DNA from 4 places in the Flammeovirga sp. SubArs3 genome. Region 4 is predicted to be linked to each of the others. Evidence: riboswitches for the same ligand, from Rfam matches in the RefSeq annotation. Region 4 holds a riboswitch; each other region holds the start of a gene.
The links. Region 4 has a riboswitch for S-adenosylmethionine ahead of QL232_RS18200 (hypothetical protein). Riboswitches for the same ligand answer to the same signal wherever they lie in the genome.
Positions count from the first base shown of each region.

Region 1: linked by a shared signal. The riboswitch ahead of QL232_RS14790 (hypothetical protein) and the one ahead of QL232_RS18200 (hypothetical protein) in region 4 are both predicted to bind S-adenosylmethionine.
Region 2: linked by a shared signal. The riboswitch ahead of metX (homoserine O-acetyltransferase) and the one ahead of QL232_RS18200 (hypothetical protein) in region 4 are both predicted to bind S-adenosylmethionine.
Region 3: linked by a shared signal. The riboswitch ahead of QL232_RS07240 (hypothetical protein) and the one ahead of QL232_RS18200 (hypothetical protein) in region 4 are both predicted to bind S-adenosylmethionine.

Region 1 covers NZ_CANDOA010000004.1:604,409-607,625, reverse strand. Annotated here, with positions in the region: gene QL232_RS14795 (hypothetical protein) at 130-1,050, shown strand; gene QL232_RS14790 (hypothetical protein) at 1,116-1,337, opposite strand; SAM-I-IV-variant riboswitch at 1,395-1,492, opposite strand; gene QL232_RS14785 (cytochrome c peroxidase) at 1,635-2,753, shown strand; gene QL232_RS14780 (alkylphosphonate utilization protein) at 2,896-3,217, shown strand, end outside.
Region 2 covers NZ_CANDOA010000008.1:171,170-174,386, reverse strand. Annotated here, with positions in the region: gene QL232_RS21115 (protein-glutamate O-methyltransferase CheR) at 1-368, opposite strand, end outside; gene QL232_RS21110 (hypothetical protein) at 512-694, opposite strand; gene metX (homoserine O-acetyltransferase) at 770-1,816, opposite strand; SAM riboswitch class I at 1,944-2,049, opposite strand; gene QL232_RS21100 (TonB-dependent receptor) at 2,173-3,217, opposite strand, start outside.
Region 3 covers NZ_CANDOA010000002.1:659,238-662,454, forward strand. Annotated here, with positions in the region: gene metK (methionine adenosyltransferase) at 1-682, opposite strand, end outside; gene QL232_RS07240 (hypothetical protein) at 706-1,287, opposite strand; SAM riboswitch class I at 1,470-1,579, opposite strand; gene QL232_RS07245 (TonB-dependent receptor) at 1,789-3,217, shown strand, end outside.
Region 4 covers NZ_CANDOA010000006.1:276,079-279,295, reverse strand. Annotated here, with positions in the region: gene QL232_RS18210 (hypothetical protein) at 1-160, opposite strand, end outside; gene QL232_RS18205 (polysaccharide biosynthesis C-terminal domain-containing protein) at 390-1,721, shown strand; SAM-I-IV-variant riboswitch at 1,789-1,886, shown strand; gene QL232_RS18200 (hypothetical protein) at 1,946-2,200, shown strand; gene QL232_RS18195 (hypothetical protein) at 2,234-2,401, shown strand; gene QL232_RS18190 (hypothetical protein) at 2,444-2,878, opposite strand; gene QL232_RS18185 (cation:dicarboxylase symporter family transporter) at 3,101-3,217, opposite strand, start outside.

The DNA of each region.
Region 1 (3,217 bases), on a different contig from region 4:
GGTCTAAAATAATCACAAAAGCAACGAAACCTCACTTCTCTTTTTTTTACCTCATCAACTTTTGACAAGACATTGATGTTTGTTTAATTGAATTCCTGTTAGACCTAATTTTAAAATTCTATTCAATCTATGACTTACAGCACTACTATTCAGGATCAGTATAAGAAGATGCTACATACTATTTCTCAGCAGATCAGAAGCAATTCTGTTGGCGAATTAGAGATCTTACACAAAAGTATACATCAACTCTGTAAGCTATCCGGGAGTAGTTATGGCTTCATAGGTTTAGTAGAAGACCAACATTACTTAACGAACTATAAACAACTTATAGAATGTAACCAAAATCATGGCCGTATCCCTATGATGGGGAACGGTCCATTATCAACGCCATCAAAGGCACATCGTTATTTGAAATTATCGTATCATAGAAGAGTACCATTTTTCAGTTTCGATCAAGAACGTTTTAATAGTGGAATGTCTTGGTTTTCTTATATACTGATCCCTATCTATGACAACTCCAGACAAGTTGGATTAATTGGTTTATGTGATAGAAAAAGTGGTTATGATAAGAACTTTATATTAGAAATTTCTCCTATATGCAGAGAACTAAGAAAGATCATACTACAGAATTTCTATAAAACAGATATTTCTAGAGCACAACCTGTATACAGTTATTCTGTACATACTGAATCTCCAGCTTTTGATATAATGCTCACTATAGATGATTTTTACAATACTAAATTGAGTAATATCGTCTGGACCCAATACTTTGGCTCTAATAAAGCATTGATCACTGATTTAATTGTAAAAGAGGATCACGCTTCTTTTTATGATTTAATCCAAAAAGCAAGAACTACAGGATTATCTCAGAATACAACATTAAGATTTAAGCGTAAGAATAAAACCTTGTATTTTAAAACAAGGATTCTTTTTCTGAGAAAGTCCCATCAAATACAAATTATTGCACAAGATATATCCGACCGATTCTCACAGTCAACAGACAGTAAGGTTCGAAAGGACTATCTTCGGCCTATTAGACTTTTGTTTTAAAAACCCAATAAAATATTAGATACTATAGTGTGACTACTTAAAAATATTTCTTTACCTAAAAATACCTATTCAGTCTTATTGGATAGGTATTCTTCTATTTTAGAGAGAAGTGAATTACCATAAAACTTAGGAGAAGAATGGTCTTGTTTATTTCTTAATCCTAATAGTTTTTCAGCTTGTAACATCGTTAAGCTCCTTAACTTTACTTCTTCAGAGGATGATACAAAACCTCCTTTTAAGATGGCATAGCATTCTTGTAAATTCAATTCAAAAGGTTCTTTTTGCATGTTAGTTTACACATTTAAGTGGTATTAAATTGCAAGCTACATCAAGATATTGGGAGGATTCTGCTTTTATTTTGTCTTAGAATCAGACCACATCGATTTTGCCACCGTGGCTTGCTTTGCTCGGTTGGCACCATTTAAGGTTCTTGATGTTTTCAGTACAATTTTAGTAAACAGATTTATTCCGAGCAATTAATTTCAATTCATTAACACTACTGTCTTACCTATTAAAATGATTACGCTCACCTTCATCATCATATTTCGGCATTTTTTTGTAAATTGATTACAAACCTAAATAACATGCAATCGATTAAATTCTGTAGTTACTCTTTAATACTTTTCCTTTTTCTTACAAGTTGTGAATCAGACAAAGAGGCGATCAAGAATGAAGCATACCCTCTTGAACTCCCTTCACATTTTGGAAAACAATATACATTACCAGATCACAACCCTACAACTACTGTTGGTGTTGAATTGGGACGTATGTTATTTTACGACACCCAATTATCAAGAGATCAGTCTACTTCATGTGCTACTTGTCATCAACAAAAATTGGCATTTACAGATGGAAAAGCATTAGCCGAAGGAATTCACGGTAGAGTGGGTACTTTTAGTAGTATGTCTATCCAAAATGCCCCTTGGCAAGCTAAATTCTTTTGGGATGGAAGAGCAAACTCTTTAGAGCAACAAGCCTTAGAACCTATTGAAAATCCTTTGGAAATGGATATGACACTAACAGAAGTGATTGAGCGGTTAACTTCTGACGATAGATATCCTGAACTATTTAAGATTGTATTTGGTAGTGAAGAAATTACAGAAGAAAGAATTGGTATGTCAATCGCTCAATTCGAAAGAACATTAATCTCAAGTAATTCAAAATATGATCAATACCTAAAAGGTAGCTATACCCCTACTGAAGAAGAATTATTGGGTATACAGTTATTCTTCACACACCCAGAACCATCACAGAACTTAAGAGGTGGTAACTGTGGCGACTGCCACCTAAATATTCTAACTTCTGGAGATGGTAAAGGATTTCGTGGTTTCCACAATAATGGTTTAGATAATGATGAACAACTAAAAGATGGATTAATGACGGTAAGTGGGTCTATCTATGACAAGGGCAAATTTAAAGCTCCAACATTAAGAAATATTGCTGTAACAGCTCCATATATGCATGATGGAAGGTTTTCGACTCTTGAAGAGGTTATTGAACATTACGATGAACATATCGTGATGAGTGCCACACTAGACCCTTTGATCAGAGAAGCAAGCAATGAACCTATTTTTCCAGGAGACCCAATAGTATTGCATTTAACAGCAAAAGAAAAGAAAGCTATATTAAGCTTCTTGAAAATGTTAACCGATGAAACCTTCCTTAATGACCCCAAGTTTTCTAACCCATTTACGGATGAATAAATAACTTATGGTTCTACTACTTCAGATAGTCTTTTTAATAATCGTTTACAAGTAAAGGCTACCTCAATAATTTTATGCAAATTTGTTTACCTTTTGTTAAAAAAGGATCGGATTATCATTCAAAAAGATTCAAATATATATTATGAGTTTAGATAAAGAACTTGAAAAAAGAAGTAGAAATACCTGTGAATTATGTGGTGCCACTGAAAATTTATCTCCTTATTTAGTTGAACCAAAGTCATCTAAAGATACATCAGACCACGCTTACTTATGTAGTAATTGTCAAACTCAGATTGATAATGCTGATCAGATGGATGTGAACCATTGGAGATGTCTTAACGATAGTATGTGGAATGAAAATCATGCTGTACAAGTTCTTGCATGGAGAATGCTAACCAGATTAAGAAGTGAAGGTTGGCCTCAAGATCTTTTAGATATGCTTTATTTAGACGAAGATACTCAAG
Region 2 (3,217 bases), on a different contig from region 4:
TCTAGCATAATACACATAGAAATAACTTCTTCCCCAGAAGAACATCCAGCATGCCAAATATTGATCTTTTGATGCTCGTTTAAGATTTCAGGAATGATTTCATCACGAAGTGAAATCCAAAATGTAGGATCTCTAAACATCTCAGTAACATTGACGGTAATTTCTGAGACAAAATCTTGAAAGAATCCAGGGTTGTCTTTGAACTTACGGATTAATGCATCTACTGAACTGAATTTATATAACTCCACAACTCTTCTTACTCTTCTTGTAAAAGAAGACATTGCGTAGTTTTTGAAATCATAGTCAAAATTATCATCAATATATTGGGTTAGCCTTCTTAGCTCTGCGATTTCAATGTCTCTTTGCATATTGAAAATACGTAATGGGATTTCTATAAAAAGTGTTAGATAAAAAAATTTCTTGTTTAAATAAAGCCTGATGATAAATACGAAAAAATCCTTTTTTCATTTAAATACGAAAAAAGGATTGAATATAAAGTATTTGTTCTAGCTTATCTTCTAGATTTTACAAGTTGTGGGCAATCTGAGTGCATATCCATCACCTCGTATTTTTTTCTTTCTTTTTGGAAGTAAGAAGAAGATGCATTTCCTGAGCTGCTTGAACATGAAAAAACTAATGCACCCAAAGTGATCAATGCTAATGTCGTGAAGAATCTATTCTTAATATTGTTCATTTTGCTTCTGTCTTTTAAGTAGAATGTTAAATCGGAGTTCGATTATTACAATTTACTAAAAAACAAAAGGCGTGCCTAATTTGATAACAGAATTCTTTTTTTACTCTTTTGCTTAAAGAATGAGCTAATTGCACCAGCAATTTTATGTGTTTCTACTAAAAAACCATCATGTCCATACAGGGATGTAATCTCTTCGTAAGTTACATTTGGAATGTGTTGAGTGATGTATCTTTGCTCCGAAACTGGGAATAAAACATCGCTTGTAATTCCGATTACTTGAGTGTAAGCTTCAATAGATTGTAATGCTTCTTCTAAAGACTTTCGATTTCTACCCATGTTATGAGAATCCATGGCTTTGGAAAGTGTCCAGTATGAGTAGGCATTAAATCGTTTGGTCAGCTTGTCTCCCTGATATTGTTGGTAAGTAGAGGCTCTATAATTATCAGTAATGTTATCGTCTTTATCTGTCTGAGTAGCCTCGTAAGTGCTATAATTTCTGTATGAAAGCATAGCAACAGCTCTAGCCGCTTTTAGGCCGTTAATACCAGCATTTTCATCATTATCTCCCCATGTAGGATCTGCTTCGATAGCCATTCTCTGTGCTTCATTGAAAGCGATACCCCATGCAGAATGTCTAGCATTGGTAGCACAGATGATTAGGTTGTCCATTAATTTTGGTTGTTGAACAGCCCATTCTAGTGCTTGCTGTCCCCCTAAAGAACCTCCAATAAGAGTATTGATTTTATCAATGCCCAAATGATTTCTTAGAATCTCCAATGAACCGACAATGTCTCTAATAGTAATATTAGGGAAATCTTTGTAATAAGGTTTATTGGTGGCAGGGTTGACAGATGTTGGTCCTGTTGAGCCATAGCATGATCCTAAAACATTAACGCAGATAATGAAATGATCTTTTTCATTAAAAATGCAGTCATTGCCAAATAAACCATTCCACCAATCAAACACTTCCGCATTACCGGTTAATGCATGACAAACCCAAACTACATTGGAAAAATCTTTCTTCATTTTTCCAGCAGTAAAGTAATTCAGTGTGAATTCAGGTAAGCTCTCCCCAAGTTCAAGGTCATACTGATTATTATATGTAAAAGAATGCTCTTGCATTGTATTTTCAGATTGGTATTGATGTTCTATTAAAAGCAATGATGAGAAGATGTACATCAGCCTAATCTAGGATGCAAAATATTGGTGTGTGTAGTAGAAGGAGGATCCTTTCAGACGTTCCGATATTTGCTTATAGCTCCTAAAAATTTAGGCTAGGATGTAGCACCTTTTCACTTTTGTGATGGTTGCTAGAGGGTCTTAGAGCCTAGTCTCTGGCCTCTTCTTTATAAACACTTACGTCTTACTTAGATGTAAATGGTATGATGCTTCAAAGTAAAGTGAGAATTTAATAAAAAACAAACCCTCGCTTTTTTATTTGAATAAAACGAGGGTTTTTAGCTGTATTTTTAGAAATATTATAACTCAACTATGATTCCAATAGAAGGTTGAACAATTCCGTTGGTTGTCTCGATATATTTCGGAGAATACTTACTTGGGTCGTTTGGATCAGTGACTGGGTTTCCATTTTGATCTACTTCTGTAGTAAGTATTGGTTGTCCTTTAGACTGATATCCGTACATGTTCTGAATATCAAAATAAACATTTAAACTCCACTTGTCGAAGTAATAATATTTATCCACTCTAACATCTAATTGGTGATTGGCTGATAAACGTAATGTATTTACTTGAGAATAATCTTTTACGCCTCTTCTTTCTGCATCCCATACTTGTTTATCCATAGAAGCATCTACATCATATGGGGTATAGGGTGTGCCACCTGAATAAAGCCATCTAGCACCAATTTCCCAATTTCTCTTAAGTTTCTTACCACCAGTTAAACTAACAATATTTCTACTGTCCCAAGAAGAAGGAGCATAAACGTTAGGGTCGGCATTTGTAAATTCAGACTGAACGTAAGTGTAGGCTAGAATACCATAAAAACCCTTGAAGAATTTTTGTTGAGCCATAAACTCTATACCTCTAGATCTACCTTTTGATGTACTTGTTACAGCTTCAGATCCAATTACTCCAAAATCGGCACCCAAGTTGGCTAATGAGATTTCATTGTTGATAGAGTATGGGTATTGATCGTATAACTTTTGGAACCCTTCAACTGTAAACTTTAAGTTCTTTTCAGGAATCTTGTATTCAAAACCACCAACTAGTTGTTTGTTTCTAATGTATAATAAACCATTGTCCTTGTTTACAAAGTCTTCACCCTCTTTGTATCCTAACGTAGTGTAAGTAGGTAATTGGTAATAAATGCCTGTGTTGAAGTTTAAACTCCATCTAGGAGTAAATTGATACGATGCTGAAAATCTTGGTGAAAACTGATCTAATAAATTATTCATAGAATCAGAATAATCATTGGCATCTACTCTCGCTCCTAATGATAGAGTTACTTTATCTTGGGCTAATTTTTTTGAAACAGTAGTAAATCCACCCCATTTGTTTAGAGGT
Region 3 (3,217 bases), on a different contig from region 4:
CAATCAACTCTGCAGGGATAACTGTAGGGATAACATGCTTCTTCACATCTTCTGCGATTTGTGCTAATGCGTCATCGTCAGAAATTCCAGGGAACTCATCGTGTTGTGTTGAAACAACAATAGTATGAACTCTTAAAGGAGTATTGTCTTCATTATATTCGATGGTAACTTGAGCCTTAGCGTCAGGTCTTAAGTAACCGATTAATTCTGGTTCATGCTTACGGATTTCAGCTAATCTTTTCACTAAGCCATGAGAGAAAGCCAAAGCCATTGGCATATAGTCTTCAGTTTCAGTTGTCGCATAACCGAACATCATACCTTGGTCACCGGCACCTTGTTCTTTGTCGACACCTTCTCCAACATTTACACCTTGAGCGATGTCTGGAGATTGACTATGTAGAGCTACTTGTACACCACAAGAGTGTGCTGCGAAGTAGTAATCTTCTTTGTTATATCCGATTTTATCAATTGTTTCCCTTACAACGTCAGGGATTTCAACGTATGCTTTTGTAGTAACTTCACCTGCGATTACAGCTAATCCAGTAGTTACCATAGTTTCACAAGCCACGCGAGAGGCAGGGTCTTGCTTTAACATAGCATCTAGAATCGCGTCTGAAATTTGATCAGCGATTTTATCAGGATGTCCTTCTGAAACGGACTCGGATGTGAATAAATACGTCATATTTTATATTCTGTTCTTAGAATCTACTTGAATTTAACATCCCATTGTGTAATGAAGTCTACATTATCACTATTTGGGATTTTGCCTTTATATATGAGTTCGGTTGAGCCTAAACGCTCTATTTCGTATGATTTAACTGTTTTAATTTCTCGGTTTAACATCCAGTGAAAACTATAATTTGCAGAGTCGATATGCTGAGTCATAATCGTATTGGCATCCGAAGATGATGGCATATGTTCTGTAATAAGCGTTTTCCAATCGACATTTCGTATCCATTCGGCCTTTCTTTTTTTCATTTTCAAAAAAGTGTCCTCATTTTTTTTGGCTCTGTCCAATTTTGATAGTGCACTATTTAAGGCATGGATGTCAACAAAGGCGAACCTAATTCCTAATTTCCAATGTGTAGTATCGATCACTGATCTACTATCATACACACCGGGAACGTTATCAAGTTCTTCTGCAATGAGCATCAAAGGTTTCTTAAATTGACTGGGTTGGAAAATGCTATTGCCCTCTGCATTTTTATAAGCAGAAACAATATTTAGCAACTCTTTACTTTGTGAAAAATCAAACGTAAAAGAATAGTTTCCTTTTCCGTCTCCCATAATCTGAAGCTGCTCCTGTAATTCAAAGCAGCTAGTAAATACTGTTGATAAAATAATAATACAACAGTTGAGATAAATATTCCTAAAAGCCAATCAGTCTAAGATTAAATGTTAACCCAAGTACTTATCAATTTTAGACATTGTACTGATTGACAGTACTTAATGAAATTTTTCTGGAGATAAACTCATCTTTTCTCGAACACCTTCGAGTTGGGAGTTAGCACCTTGCTTTGAGGAGCGCAGGTTGCCAAGACTTCATTGGGCCCAATCCCTCTGCCTTTCTTGATAAGTAATGCGATGCAAATATAGATAATTGGTTTAAAGATCAATAGATTTCATGCTTTATTTTTTTTCAAATTTTATGAACACTGTAATCTAATATACTCACAAAGAGTGGAATAAATCGAATTTTTTTCAAAAAAAATAAAACTACAGTTTTCTTCAGATTTGCTACAGATTTGAAACCTACTTTTGTGATATCATTTAAATTCGACTCAATTCATGTTCAGAAAAACTTCCACATTAATCGCATTTATAACTTTCATTATTGTTTCAGCAGCATATGCCAACGACCCAATTAAAAAAGGTATTATTCTAGGTAAGGTAAAAGAAGCAGGTAGTAATGTACCTGTAGAATATGCTACTGTAAGTATTTTTGATCAAGCATCACATACACTTATTGGAGGAACAGTAACGAACCTTGAAGGTATGTTTGTTGTGAAAAATATTCCTGAAGGAATGTTTACTGTTGAAATCTCTTTTATCGGTTTTCAGAAGAATATTATTGATGGTGTTGAAATAGGTAAACCCAATTATAAAGCAAACTTAGGAGAAGTAGAGTTGTCTACAGATGCTGAAGTTTTAGACGCTGTTGAAGTAGTTGGTACTCAAAATTCTGTGACTTATGATATCGATAAGAAAGTAGTTAATGTAGGAACTCAGTTTGCCGCAATGTCAGGAACAGCAGTAGATATCTTAGAAAATATTCCTTCTGTAACTGTAGATGGTGATGGCAATGTGAGTTTAAGAGGCAGTTCTGGATTTACTGTTTTAATTGATGGTAGACCTTCAGTATTAGATGCTTCTGAAGCATTACAACAAATTCCTGCTAGTACAATTGAAAATATAGAGTTGATTACAAACCCTTCTGCAAAGTATGATCCCGATGGTACTGCTGGTATTATCAACATCATCACAAAGAAAAATAAGTTAGAAGGTGTAAATGGTGTAGCCAACTTTAATGTGGGTAGGTATGGAAGAATTGGTGGAGACTTCTTACTAAACTTCAGAAAGAAAAAATGGAACTACTATATCGGAGCTAATTACAATAAGAGACCAGGTCCAGGTAGCTATAAATCTGAACGTAGAACTACTACAAATGATACCACTTCTTATGTGATTTCTGATGGAGAAAGAGAACGTACTTTCGAAGTAATGGGTATTCAAGCGGGTGCTGAATATTCTATTTCGGATAATGATTTCATTAAACTATCTGGTAGAGTTGGTGATTTTAAAATGTATGGTGGGATGGATGCGAATTTCTATGAATACCAACAAATTGGAGGGAGTGACCAACCGATTAACGAGACGGAATATATTTCTAGTGAATATTGGCAAAGAGGTGGTTTATACTACAGTGCAAACTTAGCTTATCAACATAAATTCAAAGATAAAAAAGGACATACTTTAGATGCTATGGTAGATTATGGCGGTAGAGATATGACCGAGAGCTCAATCAATGAGTTGTATCCAAAAGATGCAAGCGGAGTGATTGCAGAAAACCCAACTTCAGGCCAGAGGTCTACAGAAATTGGCCCTGGAGGAAGATTAAGAGCTAAAATAGATTATACGTTGCCTATCGGAAAAACAGACAAGTTTGAAGCAGGATGGCAAACAAGATGGAACAAATCACAAGATATTAACGAGGTAT
Region 4 (3,217 bases):
TTTCTTTTGCTTCGACAGCTAAGTGTTCAAACTGTTCTTTTTCTCTCTGAGTGAATTCTGGATATGCACTCATCTCCGCTACCTCAAATCTTGTTTGAGAAAATGATGTATTGGATAAAGCCAAAAAGAATAATATCGATAAGAGTTGTAATAATTTCATAGGTGAATCTTTTGTTGTTTATACCCTTACTAACGACAATATATTAAAAATCAATCACTTGTTTAAATATTATTAAGAAAACATAAACAGTAAATGACAATTGAATTTTATTGATGATAAATGGTTATGTATAATGAAAAACGAATATTTAGTTGCAACTTGCGACTTATATTTATTAATACTATCTATTAATCCTTATTTTTAATATAGATGTTGTTACTACCTAATAATGAAATTACTCATACGTCAATTCACAGAGAGACCTTTTCTATCTTCGATTACTATCACTGTAAGCGAGTTATTTATTAATTACTCTCTCCTATTATTTATCACTCATTTATTTGAAGCTTCTGTTGTAGGAAAATGGTTTTTATTCCTCGCGGTTTACAATGTCTCTATTAATATTAGAGAAGGTGTTTTGTATGCTTCATTAGTCAAGTTTTCTTCTGGAAAAGAAGCAGATGTACAATATTCATCCTTCAAAACCGTATTCGTCAGTTTATTACTTATTGAAGGAATAATTGGTAGTATCATTTTAGCGGTCGGTTTATTTAATCTATTCCCTGAAATTAGTAGTTTATTGGTCCTCTACCCTATCTACTCAATCACTAATAATAGTTTAAAATGGATAGAAAATATTCATAAGAGTAATAGGCAATTACATAAAACTGTACTGATCAATATATTTACTATTATCTGTTTGGGTCTTCTTTGCTATGGTTTATGGCAACTTCAACAGCCAAAATTAGAGGATCTAATATGGGGTTTAAGCGGAATGTATACGGTAGTATTTTTCCTATCACTTTCTACACTTCCCATTTTTAAGATCATCAAAAGTAAATTTAACCCTAAGACCTTTAAACAAATTATATTCTATGCTAAACAAGGTACATTAAAGGCAATTTTTGGTACGATAGCATCAAGAATGACGTTATTTATTTCGGCTGGATTATTATCATTAGAAGTCACAGCAGTATTAGGATTAGCACAACGGTATTTAATAATTATACTCGCTTTAGGGAATTCTATTCAATTGATTTTCTATCCTAAAATTGTGGTCTTGTTTGAAAGCGGTCAGCTCAATAAATTTAAGAATGAATTCAAAAAGACGTTGGTCAGAGTCTATTCTTTAATACTGCCTTTATCTCTGATTTTCATGATAGTGATTAAACCAATTATTATCTTTTTACATGGAGAAGTCTATGCCGATGCCTACTACTTATTAGTTATTTTAATCTTATCGTCCTTATTTAATCCATTAGGGGCCTTCTTTGGTAGTTATACCAATGCTATTGGCAAACCGCAACATTCTACCAATGTAGTCGTACTCAACAGCTGTATTTTGATCGTTTCTTCTTACTTTTTCATTCACTTTTTGGGTGAATTAGGTACGGTACTTCCCTCTTTATTTACTGAGTTTATTGGTTTTATTTTGATCACTTATTACTTTATAAAAAGAGAAAGGATCAATATAGTCTCATTGATTTACTTTTTGCCAAAATGCTATGCTATCTATTTTAGAAAAGGAAAACAAATACTTTTTCAATACTCCAATAAATAAAACTCTACCAAATCAGTAGATTTTTATAAAATGATTTGGATTACATAATTTAATTCCTTTAAATTTGTATCAACATCAAGAATCCTTGAATGGATGCCAACCGAGCACTAGCCACGGTGGTAGAATGGATGTGGTCCAGTAGGATGGACAAAAACGCCTACCTTACCATTCTCCAAAATTTTTCTTGATGTCATGAATTTATGTTTCATCGTAAACGCTATTTTATGACATTTACAGAAGATTTTTATCTTAACAGTATCGAAAAGTTATCATCACTTTCAGATGATGAACTCATCCACTCTTTTAATAAAGAGGTGGGAAATCTTGGATGGACCTCCACAAGAGGTGCTTATCTTTCTGCACTCAATGATGCCATTTCTCAACGGAATTTCAAAGGAACTCCTTTAATTATAAGAGGGGGTAGAATGTCGATAAAACGACATATTTCTCTTAGAAACAACCAGCTTGAGTTAGTTTAATTTTCTTTATTTAACTATTTAAAAAAATACATCATGAGTTTAGCACAAGATATATATATCCAATTTTTAGATCACTTTTCATCACTTACTACAGATGAATTAAGAACCTTGGCTCAATCAGCCAATGAGCAAGCAGTATCACATCATAATCATACGATGGTACTTGCTCTACAAGACGTTTTAAAGGCAAGAGGCGTTTAAGAACAGAAAAGAGGTTGTTAAGTACTTTAACAACCTCTTCATTTATATTACTTTTCTTTCTTTAACGAGAAACACATCACAATAGGCTTCTGCTTTTCTTAGTGCAGACCCCATTGTCCTACAAATATCTTGTGGTATTTTAGGGCGAGCTATAATATTTACACCCTGAACAATTACCTTCCCCACCACATTCGGTATCACTATAAATGATTTTTTTAGAATGTGATCAAATTTTGATTCTGTTTCTCTCAAACTTAAACCGAATGCCACTCTCGACTCTGCACTTAACCATTTTAGAGTAGAGACATCTACAACCATTACTACTTCCATATCAAGAAGTGTAAAGATCTTGTTCTTAAGTTGTCTATATTCTGCAATATCTGAAACGTTAGGCTCTTCTTTCGTAACAGTTAGTGTAATTATTGGTAGTTGAGATAAATCAAATTTTGCAGCTTTACAATTATATTCTGTCTTCAATGTCTGATAACGTTTATACGATTTAATTTTATAACAGAGCTGTTTGATGAATAGTTCATCAATTTACGACAAAATCTACAAATAGTACAATAATAACACTTTATACAACCAACTAAAAATAAGTCAATAATAAAAAAGAGCCCATTCTCAATAATTAAAAACAGACTCTTGGATAATTCTAATACAAATGTAACCAATTACATATATATTAGAATCTTATATTTAATTTTCTTTATTAAAGGTTTCCATATCCATTAATCCTTCTCTCTTTGAAATGAAGGTTGCAGCTGAAGATACTCCAAATATATTTGTAGCTGTCCTTCCCATATCTATCAATGA